Regions from separate parts of the Streptomyces sp. NPDC001002 genome, predicted to be linked through region 1. Evidence: riboswitches for the same ligand, from Rfam matches in the RefSeq annotation. Region 1 holds a riboswitch; the other holds the start of a gene.
What was found. A riboswitch is a leader RNA that binds a small molecule or an ion and turns the genes downstream of it on or off. The one in region 1 is predicted to bind ZMP and ZTP.

Region 1 (10,754 bases):
CTGCGCGGACATGTCCGACCTCCCGTTTCCCGATGCGTGTGTGCCTCTGCGTCGAGGATCTCGGGAAAGCCGGACATCTTCTGTCGCCTATGCGCGCGCGTTCGCCTGATCGCGCGGGTTCACATCATTGCGGGCGTTCACCCGGCCGGACGCAACCTCGCGTCGAGCGCGTCCTCGTCGGCGAGGAACCACACCTGGCCGCCCTGGTTGGTCTCGTGCACGAAGTCACGCAGGGCGGTGCTCTCGGAGACGTGCCGGGACACGTCTCCGACGATCACCAGGCGCTGCCGGTAGGTCACGAACTTCTGCGTGACCGCGCCCGCCACCCCGGACCGCAGCCGGAAGAACTCGTCCGCGACCCGCTCGACGGGCACCGCCACGAGTTCGGCCTCCTGGCCCATCGCGTCGCCGATCAGGTCGAGCGCGGACTGTTCACCGTCGAGCGGCGGGCCTTCGGCGGCGACGCGCAGGACGCGTACTCCGTGCAGGGTGACGAGCGTGTTGGTGGTCATGTCAGGTGATCGTAATGGCCCACCGGGTCAGTGCCCGCGCGCGATCCACTCCTCCAGGTGCGAGGCCTCGGCGCCGATGGTGGTGCCGTCGCCATGGCCGGTGAGGACCTTGGTGTCGGGCGGCAGGGTGAGCAGGCGGTCACGGATGGAGTCGATGATCGTCGGAAAGTGCGAGTAGGAGCGGCCGGTCGCGCCGGGGCCGCCCTGGAAGAGGGTGTCGCCGGTGAAGACGGTGGCCAGCGCGGGGTCGTAGAGGCAGACCGCGCCCGGTGCGTGTCCCGGGGTGTGGAGCACCCGCAGGTCGGCGCCGGCGGCCTCGATGACCTGGCCGTCCACAAGGTGCGCGTCGGGGTCCCGGTCGGGGTGGGTCTGCTTCCACAGCGGCAGATCGTCGGGGTGCAGCCAGATGGGGGCGCCGGTGCGGTCGGCCAGGGCGGGCGCCGCGTCGATGTGGTCGTTGTGGGCGTGGGTGCACACGATGGCCACGAGCCGCCGGTCGCCGACGGCTTCGAGGATGGCGTCGGCGTCGTGCGCGGCGTCGATGACGATCGCCTCGTGGTCGTCGCCGACGATCCACACGTTGTTGTCGACGTCCCAGGTGCCGCCGTCGAGGGTGAACTGCCCTGAGGTGACGAGGTGTTCGATGCGCGCGGTCATCACAGCACCACCACCGAACGCAGGACGTCGCCCTGGTGCATCCGCTCGAAGGCCTTCTCCACGTCGGTCAGTTCGATCGTCTCGGTCACGAACGCACCCAGATCCAGGCGGCCTTGGAGATGGAGATCGATGAGCAGGGGGAAGTCGCGGGAGGGCAGACAGTCCCCGTACCAGGAGGACTTCAGCGCGCCGCCGCGTCCGAAGACGTCCAGCAGCGGCAGTTCGAGCTTCATCTCCGGGGTGGGCACGCCGACCAGCACCACGGTCCCGGCGAGGTCACGGGCGTAGAACGCCTGCTTGTACGTCTCCGGGCGGCCGACCGCCTCGATGACGACGTCGGCGCCGAAGCCGCCGGTCAGCTCGCGGATCGCCTCGATCGGGTCCGTCTCCTTGGAGTTGACCGTGTGGGTGGCGCCCATGGTGCGGGCGGTCTCCAGTTTGCGGTCGTCGATGTCCACGGCGATGATCCGCGCGGCCCCGGCCAGGTTCGACCCGGCGATCGCCGCGTCGCCCACGCCACCGCAGCCGATGACCGCGACCGTGTCCCCACGGCCGACGTTCCCGGTGTTGATCGCGGCGCCGATGCCGGCCATCACTCCGCAGCCGAGCAGTCCGGCCACCTGCGGGGCGACGGACGGGTCGACCTTGGTGCACTGCCCCGCCGCGACGAGCGTCTTGTCGGCGAAGGCGCCGATGCCCAGGGCCGGGGAGAGTTCGGTGCCGTCGGTGAGCGTCATCTTCTGCTTGGCGTTGTGCGTGTTGAAGCAGTACCAGGGGCGGCCGCGCAGACAGGCCCGGCAGTTCCCGCACACGGCACGCCAGTTGAGGATCACGAAGTCGCCGGGCGCGACATCGGTGACGCCCTCGCCGACGGACTCCACGATGCCGGAGGCCTCGTGGCCGAGCAGGAACGGGAAGTCGTCGTTGATACCGCCCTGCTTGTAGTGCAGGTCGGTGTGACAGACCCCGCAGGCCTGGATCTGTACGACCGCTTCACCCGGACCCGGATCGGGCACGACGATCGTCTCCACCCGTACCGGCTCGTCCTTGCCCGGTGCGATCACGCCACGTACTTCCTGCGCCATGGTGAGGACCCCTTTCGTCGACCGACAACCGTGCTTTCGACCCTACGTGCAACTGATCAGGAGCGGCACGGTAAGGAACGGCCTCCTTGGCCCGGCTTTTCATGACCCCGGCAAGAATTCGCTATGAATCGTCCCTGCTCGCACCGGGTCTGCGTAGGTTGACGAGCGCAATTCCAGCACGGCTCTCCCCTCGGGGGCCGAACAGCCAGTCCCGCAGGAGCGCGGCATGAACAGCACGCCCGGAATCATTCCCGCGACGCCCGCCGAGGACGAGGCCCTGCGCCGCGTCTCCGCCGACTTCGGCCATATCGTGGGCTCCCGTCCCCGTGGCGTCCTCGCGGCCCGGTCCGCCGGCGCCGTCCGCGAACTCGTCGCCTTCGCCGGACCGCGCGGCCTCGCGGTGTCCGCGCGCGGCGCCGGCCAGTCCCTGTACGGCGAGAGCCAGGCCGACGACGGCTACGTGGTCGACATGACGGCGCTCGACGAGGTGCGTTGCATGCCCGCCGAGCGGACGCTGGCCGCCGGCGCGGGCGCCCTGTGGCGGGATGTCGTACGTGCCACGCTCGCCGAGGGTCTCGCGCCGCCGGTGCTCCCTGACCACCTGGGCAGCAGCGTCGGCGGGGTGCTGAGCACCGGCGGTCTCGGCGGCTCCAGCCACCGCTTCGGCCTGGTCGCCGACTGGGTGCGGGAGCTGGAGGTCGTCACCGGTACCGGCGAGTGCGTGGTGTGCTCGCCCGAGGTCGAACCGGAGCTGTTCCACGCCGTGCTCGCGGGGCTCGGCCAGTGCGCGCTGATCGTCCGGGCCACGCTCCGGCTGGTGCCCGCGCCGCCCCAGGTGCGCCGCTACCGTCTCCACCACCCCACCCCCGGCACGTTCTTCGCCGACCAGCGACGGCTGGCCCGGGACGCCCGCTTCAGCCAGGTCGTGGGCGAGGCCCGGCCCGCGCCCGACGGCGGCTGGCGGTACATGATCGAGGCGGTGGCCCCGCACGACGGCCAACTCCCCCTCGACGACGGGCTGTTCGTCGGCGACCTGGACCACGAGCAGGACACGGCGGAGATGGAGGACCTCCCTTACGCGGAGTACCTGTACCGCCTCGACCGCGACGAACGGCTGCTGCGCGCCACCGGCGAGTGGCAGCACCCGCACCCGTGGCTCACGTTGCTGCTCCCTGAGGAGGCCGCGGTCTCCTTCGTCCCGTCCGTGCTCGCGGAGAGCGCGCAGGACGGGCTGCGCGGCGGCGGAACCGTCCAACTCCGCCCCCTCACCGGCAGCGCCCTGCACACTCCGCTGCTGCGCCGGCCGCCTGGCGAACTCCTCTGCCTGCTCTCGCTGATGCGCACGGCACCGCCCGAACGCCCTGACGTGGTGGGCGAGTTGCTCACCGCGAACCGAGCCGTCTACGAGCGGGCCAGGGCCGTCGGCGGAGTCCTGTACCCGGTCGGCGCGCTGCCGATGACGCCGGAGGGCTGGCGGGCCCACTACGGCCCGGTCTGGGAGGACTTGGTCCGCGCCAAGGCCCTGCACGACACGAACCGCATCCTGACCAGGGGGTACGGCATGTGGCCGTGACGGCCAACCACCGGGCGGGGCAACGGCCGAGGTGTCCGCCGACGTAGCCTGAATGCTCACCCGCCTGTCGAAGGAGCGCAGTGAGCATCGCAGAGACACGGCCCGACCCGCCCGCCTGGCGGCTGCTCCTCGCCTATGTCCGGCCGCACCGGTGGACGCTGCTCGCGGGCGCCCTGCTCTCGCTGCTCACCGGCGCCACCGGACTGCTGCTCCCGCTGGTGGCCAAGGGGTTGATCGACGACCTCTCGCACGACCGCACCATCACCGGTGCCCTGCTTGCCATGTCGGCGCTCGTGGTGGCCAACGCCGCGCTGGGCGCACTGGGTTCGTACGTACTGCGGCGCACCGCCGAGTCGGTGGTGCTCGGCGCGCGGCGCGCCCTGTCGTCGTATCTGCTGCGGCTGCGGATCACGGCCGTCGACCGCAGCGAGCCGGGCGACCTGATGGCCCGCATAACCTCCGACACCACCCTGCTGCGCGAGGTCACCACCGACTCGCTGGTGGGCCTGGGCACGGGCGGGCTGACGCTGGTGGCGACCATCGTGATGATGGGCCTGGTCGATCCGGTGCTGCTCGGGGTCACCCTGGCCGTGGTCGTCTGCGCGGGGACGGTCCTTGGCGTGATCGTCCCGCGCATCAACCGGGCGAGCCGACAGGCGCAGGACGCGGTCGGCGTGATGGGTGCCTCGTTGGAGCGGATCCTGGGCGCGCTGCGCACGATCAAGGCGTCCGGCGCCGAGGACCGCGAGGAGCGCACCCTGCACGAGGCCGCCGAGGAGTCGTGGCGGCAGAGCGTGCGGGCCGCCAAGTGGACGGCGGCGGCGGGCAATACGGCGGGACTGGCGATGCAGATCGCCTTCATCACGGTGCTCGCGGTGGGCGGGGCGCGGGTCGCGACGGGGGCCATCGACGTCGGCACCCTGGTCGCGTTCCTGCTCTACGTCTTCTATCTGATGCAGCCGATCCAGCAGGTGGTCGGCGCGGTCACCCAGTACCAGACTGGTGCCGCGGCCCTCGCCCGCATCCAGGAGGCACTGAGCCTGCCCGCCGAACCGGCGGCCGAGCCCGCCCCGTTGCCCACCACCGACGCCGAACCGGCCGCGCTCGCCTTCACCGACGTCCGCTTCCGGTACGCCGACGACCTGCCCTACGTCCACCACGGAGTGACGTTCGCCGTCCCCGCCCAGGGCATGACGGCGTTCGTCGGCCCGTCCGGCGCGGGCAAGACGACGGTGTTCTCCCTCATCGAGCGGTTCTACGACCCCGAGTCGGGCACGATCACCCTCGACGGACTCCCCCTCGACGACTGGGAGTTGCCCAGACTGCGCTCCGCGATCGGGTACGTCGAGCAGGACGCGCCGGTGCTGTCCGGCTCGCTGCGGGACAACCTGCTGCTGGGCAATCCGGAGGCGGACGGCGACGCGCTCACCAAGGTGCTGAAGACGACTCGCCTGGACGGCCTGATCGCCAAGCTGCCCATGGGAGTTGACACCCTGGTCGGCCACCGGGGCACCAAGCTCTCGGGCGGCGAACGGCAGCGCGTGGCCATCGCCCGCGCCCTGCTGCGCCGCCCCCGGCTCCTGCTGCTCGACGAGGCCACCTCGCAGCTGGACGCGGTGAACGAGGCCGCGTTGCGCGACACGGTCACCGATGTAGCCCGTACGACCACGGTGCTGGTCGTCGCGCACCGGCTGTCGACGGTGACGACGGCCGACCGGATCGTGGTGATGGACGCGGGCCGGGTACGGGCCGTGGGCACCCACCGCGAACTGGTGGCCGCCGACCCGCTGTACGCGGAGCTGGCGGCCACGCAGTTCCTGGCGACGGCGGGCTGATTCCTGGGCGTTGAGCCCTAGAAGGGGTAGTGCGCCTGCTGGGTGGCGATGGTCACCCAGCGGGTGTTGGAGAACGCCTCGATGCCCCAACGCCCGCCGAACCGCCCGTACCCGGAGGCCTTCGCGCCGCCGAAGGGGGCCTGCGGTTCGTCGGCCACCGACTGGTCGTTGATGTGCACGATGCCGGTACGGATCCGGCGTGCGACGGCCAGTCCGTGGGTGGCGTTCTCGGTGATGATTCCGCAGGTCAGTCCGTTGTCGGTGTCGTTGGCGGCGGCCACCGCGGTGGCGTCGTCGGCGAAGGTGTCGAGCACGCAGACCGGCCCGAACGCCTCCGCGTAGTACAGATCGGCGTCCTTGGGCACCTCGCTCAGTACGGTCGCCGGGTGCACGGCCTCCGCGGGCTCGCCCCCGCCGACGACGACCTTCGCGCCCTTGGCCACGGCGTCCCCGACGAGCCCGGCCACCCGCCGCGCCGCCGACGTACTCACCAACGGGCCCACCACGGTGTGCGGGTCCGACGGGTCACCGGCCTGCAGCGAGGCCACCTTCGCGGCGAACTTGGCGGTGAACTCCTCGGCCAGCGACTCGTGCACGAGGATCCGGTCGCCGGACATGCAGATCTGGCCCGCGTTCATGAACACGCTGAAGGTGACGGCGTCGACCGCGTAGTCCACGTCCGCGTCGGCGAGGACGAGCACGGCGTTCTTGCCGCCCAACTCCAGTACGGCGGGCTTGAGATGACGGGCCGCGTGCTCGCCGATGATGCGGCCGACGTTGGTGGAGCCGGTGAAGTTGACCGCCCGCACGCGCTCGTCGGCGATGAGCGCCTCGGCGATCTCGGCGGCGTCCTCGGGGGCGTTGGTGACCACGTTGAGCACGCCGTCGGGCAGCCCCGCCTCGCGCAGCACGTCGGCGACGAGGAATCCGCAGGCGAGCGGCGCGTCCTCGCTGGGCTTGACGACGACCGTGTTGCCGGCCGCGAGGGGCGCCGCGACGGCCCGTACGCCGAGGATCACCGGCGCGTTCCACGGCGCGAACGCGGCCACCACGCCGAGCGGTTCGCGCACGGCGAGCCCGAGCGCGCCCTGCTCCTGGGCGCTGAGCACCTCGCCGCGCGGTGCGGTGATCGCGGCGGCGGCCTCGCGCAGGATGTTCGCGGCCAGCGCCACGTTGAAGTACGCCCAGGGCCGGGTGCCGCCCGCCTCGTGGGCCATCAGCTCGGCGACCTGCTCACCGCGGGCGTCCAGCAGGTCGGCGGCCTTCAGGAAGATCGCCCGCCGGGCGAAGGGCGCCAGCGCCGCCCACTCCTCGAAGGCGGCGTGGGCCGCGTCCACGGCCCGCCGTACGTCCTCCGGGCTCGCGGCGGCCACGGTCGCGTACACCTCGCCGGTGTACGGATTCACATCCTCGGCGGTCCGGCCGGAGGCGGCGGGCACGTCCTTGCCGCCGATGAACAGGTCACGGGTGATGGGCATCGTACGCACCTTTGCGTTCGCCAGGTGAAATTGCATTCACATTCTGGTCGAAAGACTGCGATTCGACTCGGGCAATGTCAAGGGCCGCCCGGTGTTCCGGGCGGCCCTGACGGGGACGTACGACGTGCGTCCGACTACTCCATGCCCTCGAGCAGCCCGGTCACGGGGGCGGCGAGGTCGGTGACCTGGTGCAGCTGGTTGAGGTCGTTGAGCTTGTTCAGCTGCTGCAGCTGGCCGGACGGCCGCGGGATCGCCGACTTGTGCTGCTCCGGGATGTCGCTCACGGTGAGCGAGTCGAGCGTGGCGATCGGGTTGATTTTCCCGGCGTCCGGAGCGGCCGCCTCGGCCGCGCCCGCCATCGGCGCGGCGAGACCGGTGATACCGGCGGCGAGACCAACGGCGGCGACGATACGTCGTGTTGAGATCATGCTTTCAGCAACGCCGGTCGCCGCCCGACGGTCACGGTCGGCGCGCGTCCCTCACCCGTCAGGCCCAGCGCGCGGTTGCGCTTGCCGAGCGTGCCGGGGCGGAGGAGGCTCGGAGGTGAGGTCCTCCGCGGCCCGTACCCCTCCCGGGCCGCGGCCCTTCAGGGAGGTCACCATGGGCACGGCGGCACGCCCGGCGTTCGACACCGACACACTGCGCCGGGGCATCGAAGGACACACTCCGGAGACTCTTCTGTCTCTCTACGCGGAGGACGCGGAACTGCGCGTCGTGAACCGCAACAGTCAGCCCAGCAACCCCACGGTCCTGCACGGCCGCGACGCGATCGGCCGGATGCTCGGCGACGTCTACAGCCGCGACATGACGCACAAGCTGGAGAGGTGCGTGGTCCAGGGCGACAGCGCGGCCTACAGCGAGTCCTGCCGGTACCCGGACGGGATGCGCGTCCTGTCCGAGTCGATGATCACCTTGCGCGACGGCAGGATCTCCGAACAGATCATGATCGAGGCATGGGACGAGTAGGCGGGAGAACCGCACGGGTCCAGATCAGCTCCCGGCTGACCTGGACCTTCTCCGCACGGACCGCGCTGGGCAGGACGCGGCGTCGACGCCCGGCCGCCACGGCGGGCCGGCACGTCTCCGTCGTGGTTCTGCGGTCGGTACTGAGAGCGGCCCGGCCTCGCCACCTCCCCGCGACACCGCGCGCCGTCCGCAGACGTTAGGCTCGTGGCGGGCCGTGACTGGCGCTGAGGTGGAGCACCACCGGGGAGCGGCCTCGCGGAGCAACTGCCGTGCGCCTGGGCGATCTTGTCATCCAGCCCAGGAGTGGATCATGTCTCAGGCCCGTCTCATGGAGGGCACCTCCCTCGCCCGGCGCATCGTCGAGGACACCGCCAAGAAGGCCGCCGTCGTCACCGAGCGCACCGGCACCGCACCCTGTCTCGCGACGGTCCTGGTCGGCGAGGACCCCGCCTCCGTCACCTACGTACGGATGAAGCAGAACCGCAGCCGCAAGGCGGGCATCGAGTCCCGCCACGTGGCCCTGCCCGCCGCGACGACCACCGAGGAACTCGTCGCCACCCTGCGCGGCCTCTCGGACGACCCCGGGGTGCACGGCATCCTGTTGCAGCACCCGATGGGCGAACACATCGACGAGCGGGCCGCGTTCGAGGCGATCGCGCCTGAGAAGGACGTCGACGGCGTCACCTTCGCCTCGTTCGCGACGATGAGCTTCGGCCTGCCGGGCTTCGTGTCCTGCACACCCGGCGGCATCCTGCGGCTGCTCGACGAGTACGAGGTCGACCCGTCCGGCAAGCGGGCCGTGGTCGTCGGCCGCAGCGCGATCCTCGGCAAGCCGGTGGGCATGCTGCTGCTCGCCCGCGACGCGACGGTGACGTACTGCCACTCCCGGACGAAGGACCTCTCGGACGTGGTTCGTGAGGCGGACATCGTGGTCGCCGCCGTGGGTCGACCGAGGCTGATCCGCGGGGCGGACATCAAGCCCGGCGCCGTCGTCATCGACGCCGGCTACAACCCGGGCAACGTGGGTGACGTCGACTTCGACTCGGCCGTGGAGCGTGCCGGTCTCATCACTCCGGTGCCGGGCGGGGTCGGTCCGATGACGATCGCCACACTCCTGGAGCAGACCGTCGACGCCGCCGCCCGGCAACTGGGCGTGTGATCAGCGCATCCACGCGCTGTAGTCCGAGACCGCGCCCGCCTTCACGCCGTACTCGGGCATGGCTTCGGTGTAGACGGTCTCCAGGCCGAGGACGGCTCCGGTGGACGGGTCCATGATCAGCATGCGGCGGTAGCCGGACCCGTCGTACACGTAGGCCTGTCCGTGCCGGCCCAGGCGATCGGTCACCTGGCCGGCGGGGCGCAGTCCCTCGGCGTCGGCCAGCAACTCGGAGAGCGCCGCGGACTCGGCCGCGCCGAGCGTCCAGTTGTCGAGCAACACCCCGACCGCGTCGAGGAGTTGAGGGGTGGTCATGGTGCCGTGCGTGTACGTGGCCTCCGTCAGGTAGGCGCGCAGCTTCTCGGGGTCGTGCGGAGGTGGCGACTCGGGCGGGGCGTCGCTCCAACTGGGCGGATAGGTCTGGCGGTTGATGACGTGGCCGTCCTCGACGAGGTGCGGTTCGCCGTTCGCGTCGCTGAGGACGGGTCGGCCGGGATGGCGCGGGTCGGTCGCGACCACGAGTTCCGTGTGGCTGCCGTCCGCCTTCCAGCGCACGACGCGCTCCTGCGGGAGGGTGATCGGAGGCTTGTCGTCGCTCATGCCCAGGCTCCAGGACTGGGCGTGCGTGCCCTTGCGCAGCCGGGGCGAGTCGTCGGTCGCGATTGCCCGGGCCAGCTCGGCCAGTTGACGCAGGGACACGGGGGTGGAGTCGGCCTGGACGACCAGCGGGCGGGGGGCGGCGACCGCGGGCGCGGTGCTCGGGCCGCTGAGCAGCAAGGTCAGCGCGGTCGTGGCGACGACGGCGGCTGCCGCGAGGCTCCACAGGAGTCGGGTGCGGCGGCGCGCGGCGGGGCGTTCGTGCAGCAGTCGGTTGAGGCGGCGCTCGGCGTTGTGGTCGAGGGGGCCGTCGCCGTAGTGAGGGCCGTCGACCGGCATGGGGTTGGCGCGGCGCAGCAGGTCGAGGTCGAGGTCGTCAGCCATGGCCGTGTTCCTTGGTCAGGGTGGCGTCGGGACGGAGTGCGTCGGGGCGAGTTGCGTCGGGGCGGATGCGGTCGATCTCGGCTCTGAGCCGGCGCCGGGCCCGGTGCAGCCGCATCGCGGCGGCCCGGTTCCCGCAACCGAGGACGACGGCGACCTCGTCGATGCCCAGTTCCTCCCACGCCGTCAGGCGCAGCACCTCCCGGTCGGCCTCGGAGAGCCGGGACAGTGCCTCGTGCACCCAGGCGCCCGGGGCCTCGGTGTCGGGGCTGGCCACGACCTGACGGCCGTGCGCGGTCTCGTCGTTGCCCAGCCGGTCGACCAGCCGTCGCCTTCGTCCGTACCCGCGTACCGCGTTCGCCAGGCAGTTCCGTGCCACCCCGTACAGCCAGGGCAGCGGGGACCCGGGCAGGTCGGCCCGGCGGCGCCAGGCGACCGTGAACACCTCCGCCACCACTTCCTCCACCTCGCTGGTACGCCCGTCCAGTCGCCGCGCGACATAGCGGCTGACCGC
Region 2 (10,754 bases), on a different contig from region 1:
GTGGTACGGGAACTGCAGTTCGCGTGCGACGGGCCCGGAGGCGTCGCGGACCTGCTTCTGCAGCCAGGTGCACGCCTCGGCGCCCTGCTCCACGCGCACGTAGACGACGGGTGACAGCGGGCGGAAGGTGCCCGTGCCGGACAGCCGCATCGGGAACGGCCGGCCGTTCCCGGCGAGCTCCGTCAGATGCGCCTCGACGGCCGGCAGCGAAGCGCCGTCGACCTCCGTCGGCGGCAGCAGGGTGACGTGCGTGGGGATGCCGTGGGCCGCGGCGTCCCCGAAGCCGGTGCGCAGCTGTTGGAGCTTGCTGCCGTGAGGCTCCGGGACCGCGATCGACACGCCGATCGTTACGGTCCCCACGTCATCTCCTGTCGTCGTGTCGGTGGGTCGTTCCCATCCGTTCGGCTATCGACTGTACGGCCACGGCTGGGATGCGGGCAGGCGCAACCGTAGTGATGTGCAGCGCTCTGTCCAGTGGTACGTGTGTGCGGTTGTGCGCCTCAGTGCTTCGCGGGCAGGAAGCCGACCCGGTCATAGGCCTGGGAGAGGGTCTCCGCGGCAACGGCACGCGCCTTCTCCGCGCCCTTGGCCAGAATCGAGTCGAGCGTCTCCGGGTCGTCCAGATACTGCTGCGTGCGCTCCTTGAAGGGCGTCACGAACTCGACCATGACCTCGGCGAGGTCCGTCTTCAGGGCGCCGTACATCTTGCCCTCGTAGTCCCGCTCAAGCTCGGCGATCGACTTCCCGGTGAGGGTCGAGTAGATCGTGAGCAGGTTGCTGACACCCGGCTTGTCGACGGCGTCGTAGCGGATGACGGTGTCGGTGTCGGTGACCGCGCTCTTGACCTTCTTGGCGGTGGCCTTCGGGTCGTCGAGGAGGTTGATGAGGCCCTTCGGCGTGGACGCCGACTTGCTCATCTTGATCGACGGGTCCTGGAGGTCGTAGATCTTCGCCGTCTCCTTGAGGATGTACGGCTTCGGGATCGTGAAGGTCTGGCCGAAGCGGCCGTTGAAGCGCTCGGCGAGGTCGCGGGTCAGCTCGATGTGCTGGCGCTGGTCCTCGCCGACCGGCACCTCGTTGGCCTGGTACAGCAGGATGTCCGCGACCTGGAGGATCGGGTACGTGAAGAGGCCGACGCTCGCCCGGTCGGCACCCTGCTTGGCGGACTTGTCCTTGAACTGGGTCATGCGGGAGGCCTCGCCGAACCCGGTCAGGCAGTTCATGACCCATGCCAGCTGGGCGTGTTCGGGGACGTGGCTCTGCACGAAGAGCGTGCAGCGGTCCGCGTCGAGTCCGGCCGCCAGCAGCTGCGCGGCGGCGAGCCGGGTGTTGGCCCGCAGCTCGGCCGGGTCCTGCGGGATCGTGATCGCGTGCAGGTCCACGACCGCGTAGAACGCGTCGTGGGACTCCTGGAGAGCCACCCACTGGCGGACGGCGCCGAGGTAGTTGCCGAGGTGGAACGAGCCTGCGGTGGGCTGGATTCCGGAGAGCACTCGGAATTTGGGCAGCGGCGCGGAGCGCCCCGTTTGAGGGCGGTGGTGGGCGACGGGCGGGCGGTCAGAAGCCATGTCCCCATTCTCTCAGGTCTGGGGGGCGGGTCCGGAACCGGTCGGAAACAGATGTGACACGGGTGGGAACCGATCCGGGTCGGGCGGTGTACCAAATGTGTGAGAACGCGGGAGGGGGGCCGCATCGTCGATGAGGCCGCGGTGATCGCACGCGTACGCGCCGGAGAGCCGGAGGCGTACGCGGAACTGGTGCGGGCCCATACGGGCATCGCGCTCAGGGCGGCCGCGGCACTCGGGGCGGGTGCGGACGCGGAGGACGTGGTGCAGCAGGCCTTCGTCAAGGCGTACTGCGCGCTGGGCGGATTCAAGGAGGGCGCCGCTTTCAAGCCGTGGCTGCTGTCGATCGTCGCCAACGAGACGAGGAACACAGTGCGCACGGCGGCCCGGCAGCGCACGCTCGCCGGCCGGGAGGCGGCGTACGCCGAGGCCGAGCCGCTGATACCGGAATCGGCGGACCCGGCGGTCGCGACCATCGAGACGGAGCGCCGCGCGGCCCTGCTGTCCGCCCTGGAGAAGCTGAGCGAGGAGCACCGCCTGGTCGTCACCTACCGCTATCTGCTGGAGATGGACGAACCGGAGACCGCCCAGGCCCTGGGTTGGCCGAGAGGCACGGTGAAGTCCCGCCTCAGCCGCGCCCTGCGCAAGCTGGGCAGACTGCTGCCGGATTTCCGACCTCGGGAAGGGGGTGATGAGCATGAGTGAGTCGCACGAGGACGACGGTTTCGAGAGCGAGAGCCACGAGGGTGAGAGCCACAGGAGCGAGAGCGACGGGGGGCGGAGTTACGAGGGTGAGGGCGGCCATGCGGGCGGAGGCACCGGTGGCCGGGGCCCACGGGGTCGTGGTGACGGTCGGAACGGAGGCCGGAGCGGCGACCGGGGTCCGCGAGGACGTGAGCGTGGACGCGAGCGGGGCCGGACCCGGGAGGATTCCGCGCGGCTGCCGGAGGAGCTGAAGGCGCTGGGCCGGTCGCTGGACGCGCCCGGCACCGGAGGCGCCGACGACTCCGAGACGATGGTCGAGCGGGTGCTGGGCCAGATACTCGCCGAACAGCTGCCGACCCCGGTCCCCGAGCCGCGGCCGGTCGGCGCCCGCCTGCGGTCGGTCCGGCACTGGACGCGGCTGCGCTGGCGCTCGCTGACCGCCCTGCTGTGCGGTCTGCTGACGGTGCTCGTGCTCACACCTCCGGTGCGGGCGGCGGTCTTCGACTGGTTCGACTTCGGCGGGGTCGAGGTGCGGTACGACCCATCGGCGGTGCCCTCCCCCGGCGCCGAGGTGCCCGGCTGCGGCCGGTCGGTGTCGCTCGGGCAGGCGGAGCGCCGTGCCGGGTTCGAGCCGCTGGTGCCGAAGGCGCTGGGCGTCCCGGACGCGGTGGCGGTGACCGGTGAGCCGCACGGACGGTTCCTGGTGAGCCTGTGCTGGCACGAGGACGGGCACACGGTCCGGCTGGACGAGATGCCGAACCCACTGGACCTCGCCTTCGCCAAGACCGCGAGGGAACAGCCGGAGTGGGTCCCGCTGGGCGAGGAGACCTCGACCGACGGCCTTCAGGACTACGCCCTGTGGTTCCCCCGCCCCCATCTGCTGAGCTTCTGGCTGATCGACGCGGACGGCACCCGCTTCACCCGCAAGGAGCGGACCGCCGGGCCGACGCTGCTGTGGATGCACCGGGCCGGCTTGGACGAGGTGACGCTCCGGCTGGAGGGGGTGGCGTCGAGGACGCGGGCGGTGGAGATCGCGAAGGAGCTGGAGAAGGCTGGCGGGATGTCTGCCGACGGCTCCACGAATTAGTGCGGTCGGAGTGGGAACCCCGGCGGGTCGGGCGGTGTACCAGAAGTGACATGCGGCTCGGGGACGGGTCGAGGGGACGACTGGTTGGGGGACGGGATGCACGGGTGGCGGAACAAGTGGCGGGGCCGGGTCCGTGAACTGGCGGTGTTGGCAGGCGCGTTGGCGGTGACGCTGGTCCTGATGACGTGGGTCGCGTCGTCGGCTTCGGCGGGCGGACCGACGAGCGTGCTGGTGACCTCGCCGAGCAGCGGCCAGGCCACCGGGTTGTACTACTCCGACAAGGAGTACGGCACACTGCAACAGCTGCTCGGCCCGGCGGACATGGGCAAGCGGGACCAGCCGCCCGAGGTCGAGATGGCGAACGCGCGCCAGATCAACGTCACATGGATGGCCCACGACATGTCGCCCTGGCGCGTGGACCGGGTCTTCCCTGTCGACTCCGGGTCCCATGCCGTCTGGATCCACACGGCGGCCAACATGCCGGAAACGCCGAACGGTTACTGGCACCGCGCCGACCGTCCCGCCGAACTGCGGTCTCTGCTCAAGAAGTTGGGCGTGATGGGCAAGGCCTCGGGCGACGGCGGCTACGGGGGCATCTTCCCGGAGCCGTGGCGGTCCGAGGAGCCGACCCCGGATCCGGCCACTGTGCCGACCGACGTACCGGACACATCGACGACCACCGTGTCGGCCGGCCTGCCGGGCCGGCCCGACGGCACCCGCTGGTGGTCCAACTGGTGGTGGACGCTGCCGGGTGCGGCGGCCGGAGCGGGGTTGGTGCTGGTGCGGCGCCCGTTGGCGTCGCGGCTGCCGTCGGGTCGGTGGCGCGGCGGACGGGAGTCGGGTCCCAGGCAGGAGCTGCGGGACGTATGAGGGGGCGCGGGATTCGGTCGACGGTGTGGGTCTCGGCGTTGTTGCCGGTGGTGGGGGTGGCGGTGAGCTTGTGCGGGGTGCCTACGGCCCACGCGGCGGTACGCGCGGGGGCTGGGACTGGCGCTGGCGCTGAGGTCCTGGTACCGGCGGGGGCTCCAACGCAGGGCCGGGACAGCCCCGACACGGCGGTGATCATCGCGGGTGGGACGGGCCGGACGATGGCGTTGCGTTCCCGAGAGCCCGCGTTCGCCCGGCTGTCGGAGTTGCTGCGGCCGACGTACACCGGGACGGAGCGGGTGCCGGAGGAGTGGACCGAGGGTCGGTATCCGCCGGTGGACTTCACGGTGATCTGGGGGCTGTCGGGCGTCGGAGGCTGGCCGCAGACCGACCGGGCGCCGGGCGGTGATGTGGCGGTGGAGCGGCAGGACCAACTGTTCGTCGCGGCGGACGGTTCGCCCTGGGTGCGCAGCGACCTCGCGCCGGATGTGGAGGACGACGACATCCGCTGGCATCGGGCGCCGCCCTCGGTGTTCGTGCGGTTGGAGCAGCAGGGCGTACTCGATGGGCTCGGGGACGGGCCTGCGAGTGGGCGTGGGAGTGGCCCCGGGGGCGGAACCGGCGAGGGCGCGAGTGGCCTCGGCCGAGGTGGTGTCTGGTGGACGCTGCCCGGGCTCGCCGTGGGGCTCGCGGTCGGTGCAGGGGGCACGCTGCTGATACACCGCGCGGCGGCCCGGCAGGGAGCCGGACCGCCGCGGGAGGAGCCACGACATGAGCTGATCGACCTCGACGTGTGAGGTGCGGTGCGCCCCGTCGGACCTCGGGCCTCAGCCCAGGTCGATCTCCGGGTACAGCGGGAAGCCGGCCACGAGGTCGGTGGCGCGGTGGGAGATCTCGTCGGCGACCTTGGGGTCGAGGACGTGCTGGGCCTTGGACGGCGCGCCCTTGCTGGTGGTGCCGGGCTCCGCGGTGGTGAGGACGCGGTCGATGAGGGCGGCGACCTCGTCCATCTCGGCGGTGCCGAGGCCACGGGTGGTCAGGGCGGGGGTGCCGATGCGGATACCGGAGGTGTACCAGGCGCCGTTGGGGTCGGCGGGGATGGAGTTGCGGTTGGTGACGATGCCGGAGTCGAGGAGCGCGGCCTCGGCCTGGCGACCGGTGAGGCCGTAGGAGGTGGTGACGTCGATCAGGTTGAGGTGGTTGTCCGTGCCGCCGGTGACGAGGGTGGCGCCGCGGCTCATCAACCCCTCGGAGAGGGCACGGGAGTTGTCGACGATGCGCTGGGCGTAGTCCTGGAAGGAGGGCTGACGGGCCTCGGCCAGGGCGACGGCCTTGGCGGCCATGACGTGCGGGAGCGGACCGCCGAGGACCATCGGGCAGCCGCGGTCGACCTGGTCCTTGAGGGAGTCGTCACACAGGACCATGCCGCCGCGCGGGCCGCGCAGCGACTTGTGCGTGGTGGTGGTGACGATCTGGGCGTGCGGGACCGGGTCGAAGTCGCCGGTCAGCACCTTGCCGGCGACGAGGCCGGCGAAGTGCGCCATGTCGACCATCAGGGTCGCCCCGACCTCGTCGGCGATCTCGCGCATGATGCGGAAGTTCACGAGACGGGGGTAGGCGGAGTAGCCGGCGACGATGATCAGCGGCTGGAACTCGCGGGCGGAGGTGCGCAGGGCCTCGTAGTCGATGAGGCCGGTGGTGGGGTCGGTGCCGTAGGAGCGCTGGTCGAACATCTTGCCGGAGATGTTCGGGCGGAAGCCGTGGGTGAGGTGGCCGCCGGCGTCCAGGGACATGCCGAGCATGCGCTGGTTGCCGAAGGCCTGGCGCAGTTCGGCCCAGTCGGCCTCGGAGAGGTCGTTGACCTGGCGGACGCCGGCCTTCTCCAGGGCGGGGGCCTCGACGCGCTGGGCGAGGACGGCCCAGAAGGCGACGAGGTTGGCGTCGATGCCGGAGTGCGGCTGGACGTAGGCGTGCCGGGCGCCGAAGAGTTCCCTGGCGTGCTCGGCGGCGAGGGACTCGACGGTGTCGACGTTGCGACAGCCGGCGTAGAAGCGGCGTCCGACGGTGCCCTCGGCGTACTTGTCGCTGAACCAGTTGCCCATGGCGAGGAGGGTGGCCGGGGAGGCGTAGTTCTCCGAGGCGATCAGCTTGAGCATCTCGCGCTGGTCCGCCACCTCCTGGCCGATGGCGTCGGCGACGCGCGGCTCGACGGCACGGATCACATCGAGGGCGGAGCGGAAGGCGGTGGACTCGGGAGAAAGGGGCGCAGAGTTGTCGGGCATCAGGACCTCCGGACGTGGCGTTCGGCGTTCACGGTACGGCCCAGGCGCACGGCACACAGTTTCCGCTCGGGCCGCTCCCCGATGGTTGGTCCCATCCCAGCGCGCCAGTCACGGCCCGCCGGTCAGCCTACCGGGGAGGTCGCCGGGCGGAGGTGCCGCGTCCACCATGCGAGCGAGGGCGGGCGGCGCGGTTGACTCATCGGATGACGTGCGGGAGGAAGCGGGCGTACTCGTCCGTGACCAGGCCGGACGACTCCCGGATGCCGAGGCCGGCCGACTCGTTCTCGACGACCCAGGCGCCGAGGACGACGTGGTTGCCGTCGAAGTCGGGCAGCGGGGCCAACTGCTGGTAGCAGCAGGGTTCTTCCGCGACGGCGGAGGGCGTGCCGCCGGGTGCGTGGATCGTCACGCCGGCGCCTTCGCGGCCGAGCAGGGGCTTGGCGACGTAGCCCGTGGTGCGGGCGAGGTCGCGGGGGCCGTCGAGATAGGACGGGAGGAGGTTGGGGTGGTCGGGATACAGCTCCCACAGGACGGCCAGCAGGGCCTTGTTGCTGAGGAGCATCTTCCAGGCGGGCTCGATCCACAGGGTGGTGCCGGTGCCGCCGCCGTTGTCGAGGGTGTCGAGGACGTGGTCGGCGAAGCGGTCGGAGGTGAGCCACTCCCAGGGATAGAGCTTGAAGCAACTGCGGATGAAGCGGAGGCGGTTGTCGACGAAGCGGCCCGAGAGGGGGTCCCAGCCGATCTCCTCCATGGAGATCCAGTCGGTGTCGAGGCCGGCCTGTTCGGCGGTCTCCTTGAGGTAGGCGACGGTCATGAGGTCCTCGCCGAGTTCGTCGGCGGCGGAGTGCGCGAAGTGGAGGGGGGCGCCGGGCGGGAGGAGGGCGGCCTGGTTCTTCCAGGCGGCGACGAGACGTTCGTGGAGGGAGTTCCACTGGTCGGCGCCGGGGAAGCGGTCCTGCATCCAGAACCACTGGGGCGAGGCGGCCTCGACGAGGGAGGTGGGTGTGTCGGCGTTGTACTCCAGGAGCTTCGCCGGGCCGGTGCCGTCGTAGCGGAGGTCGAAACGGCCGTAGACGGAAGGGAGTTCGGCGCGCCGGTGCCAGGCCTCGGCGACGGTCCGCGCGAGGCGGGGGTCGGTGATGCCGAGGTCGGCGAGGCGGTCGTGGGAGACCATGTGCTCGGCAGCGGCCAGGCACATGCGGTGCAGTTCCTCGACGGTCTCCTCCAGGGCCTCGACCTCGGGGAGCGTGAAGGAGTAGTAGGCGCTCTCGTCCCAGTAGGGGCGCAGGGAGTCGTCGGGATACCGGGTGAGCGGATAGACGAGGCCCTGTTCCTCGACCGTGCGCTGCCAGTCGGGGCGGGGGGTGATGAGGTGGCGTCGCATGGGTCGGTCAGCCGCCGGAGCTTCCCTTGCCGCTGCCGAAGCCGCCGCGATCGACGCTGCTGCCGTGGCCGCCGCCCGAGGAGCCGGAGCCCTTGCGCGGCTTGGTGAAGGAACCGCCCTCGACCCAGGAGCCCTTCTTCTTGCCGCCGTAGTACCAGGCGCCGTTCGCCGAGGTCCTGGTGGAGTTGCAGCTCTTGTCGGCGACGACCTTGTAGCCCTTGGTCAGGTTGTAGCTGTCGCGGTCGACGCAGCGCTTGTCCGGGTCGGAGGAGCAGGCGGTGAGGGCCGCGGCGAGCAGTCCCATGCCGCCGAGTACGACCGTGCCCGAGCGTAGTTGTCTGCGTGCGTCCGCCATGTTCCGTCTCCCCGTTGATTCCCCGTTGATCCGACGGCTCCGCGCTGGGCCGGTCGCCGTCGGGCTGCTGTGTGATCTTCGGCGGACAGCCTAGAGACCGGTGAGAGCGCGTCACGAGGCACCCCGCCCGTACTCGCCTCCCCTACAGTCACTTTGTGATCTTTGGGATGGTGTGCGCGCTCGGTGCGGCGGTCTGCTTCGGTACGGCGACGGTGTTGCAGGCCGTCGCCACCCGGGAGGCCGACGCGGAGACGGCCGGCACGCGCCCGACCGGCGCCGGCGGGGAGGCGGCGCTGCTGCTCAGGGCCGTGCGGCAGTGGCGGTATCTGCTCGGGCTCGGCCTTGACGGGCTGGGGTTCGTGTTCCAGATCGCCGCGCTGCGCTCGATCCCCATCTACGCGGTCGGTGCCGCCCTGGCCTCCAGCCTGGCGGTGACGGCGGTGGTCGCGGCCCGGCTGCTGCGGGTGCGGCTGAGCGGGCTGGAGTGGGGCGCGGTCGGGGTGGTCTGCGGCGGACTGGCGATGCTGGGGCTGGCCTCGGGCGCGGAGGGGGACCGTGCCGGGTCGACCGCGCTGAAGTACGCGATGCTCGCGGTCGCCGTCGCGGTACTGCTGCTCGCGCTGGTCGGCGGGCGCTGGTCGGGGCGCGGGCGGGCGCCGGCGCTCGGGCTGGGGGCGGGGTTCGGGTTCGGTGTGGTGGAGGTGGCGGTCCGCCTGATCGACTCGGTCGCCCCGTCGGACCTGTTCACCAACCCGGCCACCTACGCCCTCCTCCTCGGCGGAGCCGCCGCCTTCCTCCTGCTGACCTCGGCCCTCCAGCACGGTTCGGTGACGGCGGCCACCGCCGGAATGGTCATCGGCGAGACGATCGGCCCCGCCGCGGTGGGCGTGATCTGGCTCGGCGACCGCACGAGGGAGGGCTTGGTGTGGCTGGCGGTGCTGGGGTTCTGCGTGGCGGTGGCGGGGGCGCTGGCGTTGGCACGGTTCGGGGAGGCGCCGCCCACCCCCGGGATTTCCCCTAGCCCTTCCCGGAGGCCCGAGGGCTGACCGGCTTCCTACTGTTCCGCGTACGGCCGGAGAACCGGTCGGGCAGAGCAGGACGGACAGCAGGACGAACAGGGGGTAGTCATGGGACCGAACGACGCTCAGATCGTGCGGGTGTTCAGCCGTGAGCCGAGCGGGCCGATCGCGGACAGCACGCTGGATCCGCAGAAGGACGGCGAGATCGTGCTGGAGGCCGAGGCGGGCGAAACCCTGCATCAGGGGGAGGGGTCGTACCGGGTGTCGCTCGTCGTGCGCGACATCAGTGACGGCAGTCTCATTCCCCTCACCGGATCCGGAGTGGTGACAGGGCAGTTCCAAGTGGCCGGAAAGGGGTGGACCGACCCTGTGGGCACGTTCACGTTCACCATGAGCAGCACCGTGCTCGGTCAGCACGCGGGGAACATCGCGCAGGCCTACGGATCGGTGAAGTACGGCACGAAGAAGCCGGGCGCGACCTTCGCCGTCAGCCCGCCGTTCCTGATCCTTCCCTAGCCGCCGCCACTCGGGCCACGAGTTCCACCCGGGAGCGGATGCCGAGCTTGGCGTAGGCATGGCTGAGGTGGTACTCGACGGTCTTCGCGCTGAGGACCAGCTCGCGGGCGATCTGGCGGTTGGTCAGCCCGGTCGCCGCGAGTTGGGCGACGGCGTGCTCCTGCGGTGTCAGCCGTTCCGGAGCGCCCACGCGGCCTGGATCCCGCGCATCGGCAAGGCCCGCCGCCGCGAGTTCGCGATCGCAGTGCCGTAGGAAGGGCGCGGCGTCCAACTCGGCGAAGCGGGTCCGGGCCGCGCGCAGGTGGTCCAGGGCCGGTGCGCGGCGGCCGGTGCGGCGCAGGAAGGAGCCGAAGTCGAGTTCGGTACGGGCCTGTTCGAAGGGCAGGCCGACCTGGGCGGCGCGGTCGAGGGCCTCGGCGAAGGCGTCCCGGGCGAGCTTCGGCTCGCGGCGGGCCGCGAACAGGGTGCCGCGCACCCGGCACACGGAGGCCAGCGTGGAGGCGCGCGAGCGCTCGGTGGCACGCCGTTCCAGCGCGGCAAGGACCTCCTCGGCCTCGTCGAGCCGGCCGGTCGCCACCAGCGCGTCGGCCAGCAGATCGCGCCAGACCATGAGTCCGGGCTCGGCGGTGAAGTCCAGTTCCTCGTGGACGAGGAGGGTGCGCAGCAGGTCGACGGCCGACGCCGGCTCACCGCGGACGAAGGCGAGGAAGGCACGGCCGTACGTCACGAAGATCTCCACCATCGCGGACTCCTCGACCACGGGGTGGCCGCGCGCGATCCTCAACTGCTGTTCGGCACGCTCGTACTCACCTCGGGCGGCGAGCAGAAGCACGTTCTCGGCGTGCACCACGGGGGCGATCCACCCCTGGCCGAGGTCGGCGGCGACGGAGGCGGCCGTCTCCCAGTGCAGGCCGGCCAAGTCCCAGGCCCCGCAGAGGAATTCGGCCTTGGCGAGGAGCGCCAGGGCGATCACA

Region 2: linked by a shared signal. The riboswitch ahead of ACWDR3_RS12665 (glycine hydroxymethyltransferase) and the one ahead of ACWDR3_RS17190 (bifunctional 5,10-methylenetetrahydrofolate dehydrogenase/5,10-methenyltetrahydrofolate cyclohydrolase) in region 1 are both predicted to bind ZMP and ZTP.

The regions. Positions count from the first base shown of each region.
Region 1 covers NZ_JBSFLV010000033.1:273-11,026, reverse strand. The annotation lists gene ACWDR3_RS17235 (SDR family oxidoreductase) at 1-12, opposite strand, end outside; gene ACWDR3_RS17230 (DUF4180 domain-containing protein) at 138-512, opposite strand; gene ACWDR3_RS17225 (MBL fold metallo-hydrolase) at 540-1,169, opposite strand; gene ACWDR3_RS17220 (S-(hydroxymethyl)mycothiol dehydrogenase) at 1,169-2,254, opposite strand; gene ACWDR3_RS17215 (FAD-binding protein) at 2,481-3,827, shown strand; gene ACWDR3_RS17210 (ABC transporter ATP-binding protein) at 3,908-5,662, shown strand; gene ACWDR3_RS17205 (aldehyde dehydrogenase family protein) at 5,680-7,140, opposite strand; gene ACWDR3_RS17200 (hypothetical protein) at 7,275-7,568, opposite strand; gene ACWDR3_RS17195 (nuclear transport factor 2 family protein) at 7,741-8,106, shown strand; ZMP/ZTP riboswitch at 8,311-8,394, shown strand; gene ACWDR3_RS17190 (bifunctional 5,10-methylenetetrahydrofolate dehydrogenase/5,10-methenyltetrahydrofolate cyclohydrolase) at 8,417-9,265, shown strand; gene ACWDR3_RS17185 (CU044_5270 family protein) at 9,266-10,243, opposite strand; gene ACWDR3_RS17180 (RNA polymerase sigma factor) at 10,236-10,754, opposite strand, start outside.
Region 2 covers NZ_JBSFLV010000021.1:49,309-60,062, forward strand. The annotation lists gene ACWDR3_RS12635 (2'-5' RNA ligase family protein) at 1-360, opposite strand, end outside; gene trpS (tryptophan--tRNA ligase) at 501-1,493, opposite strand; gene ACWDR3_RS12645 (RNA polymerase sigma factor) at 1,668-2,270, shown strand; gene ACWDR3_RS12650 (hypothetical protein) at 2,263-3,357, shown strand; gene ACWDR3_RS12655 (hypothetical protein) at 3,454-4,227, shown strand; gene ACWDR3_RS12660 (hypothetical protein) at 4,224-5,021, shown strand; gene ACWDR3_RS12665 (glycine hydroxymethyltransferase) at 5,052-6,506, opposite strand; ZMP/ZTP riboswitch at 6,538-6,628, opposite strand; gene ACWDR3_RS12670 (glutathionylspermidine synthase family protein) at 6,703-7,890, opposite strand; gene ACWDR3_RS12675 (hypothetical protein) at 7,898-8,245, opposite strand; gene ACWDR3_RS12680 (hypothetical protein) at 8,413-9,291, shown strand; gene ACWDR3_RS12685 (hypothetical protein) at 9,373-9,780, shown strand; gene ACWDR3_RS12690 (ATP-binding protein) at 9,752-10,754, opposite strand, start outside.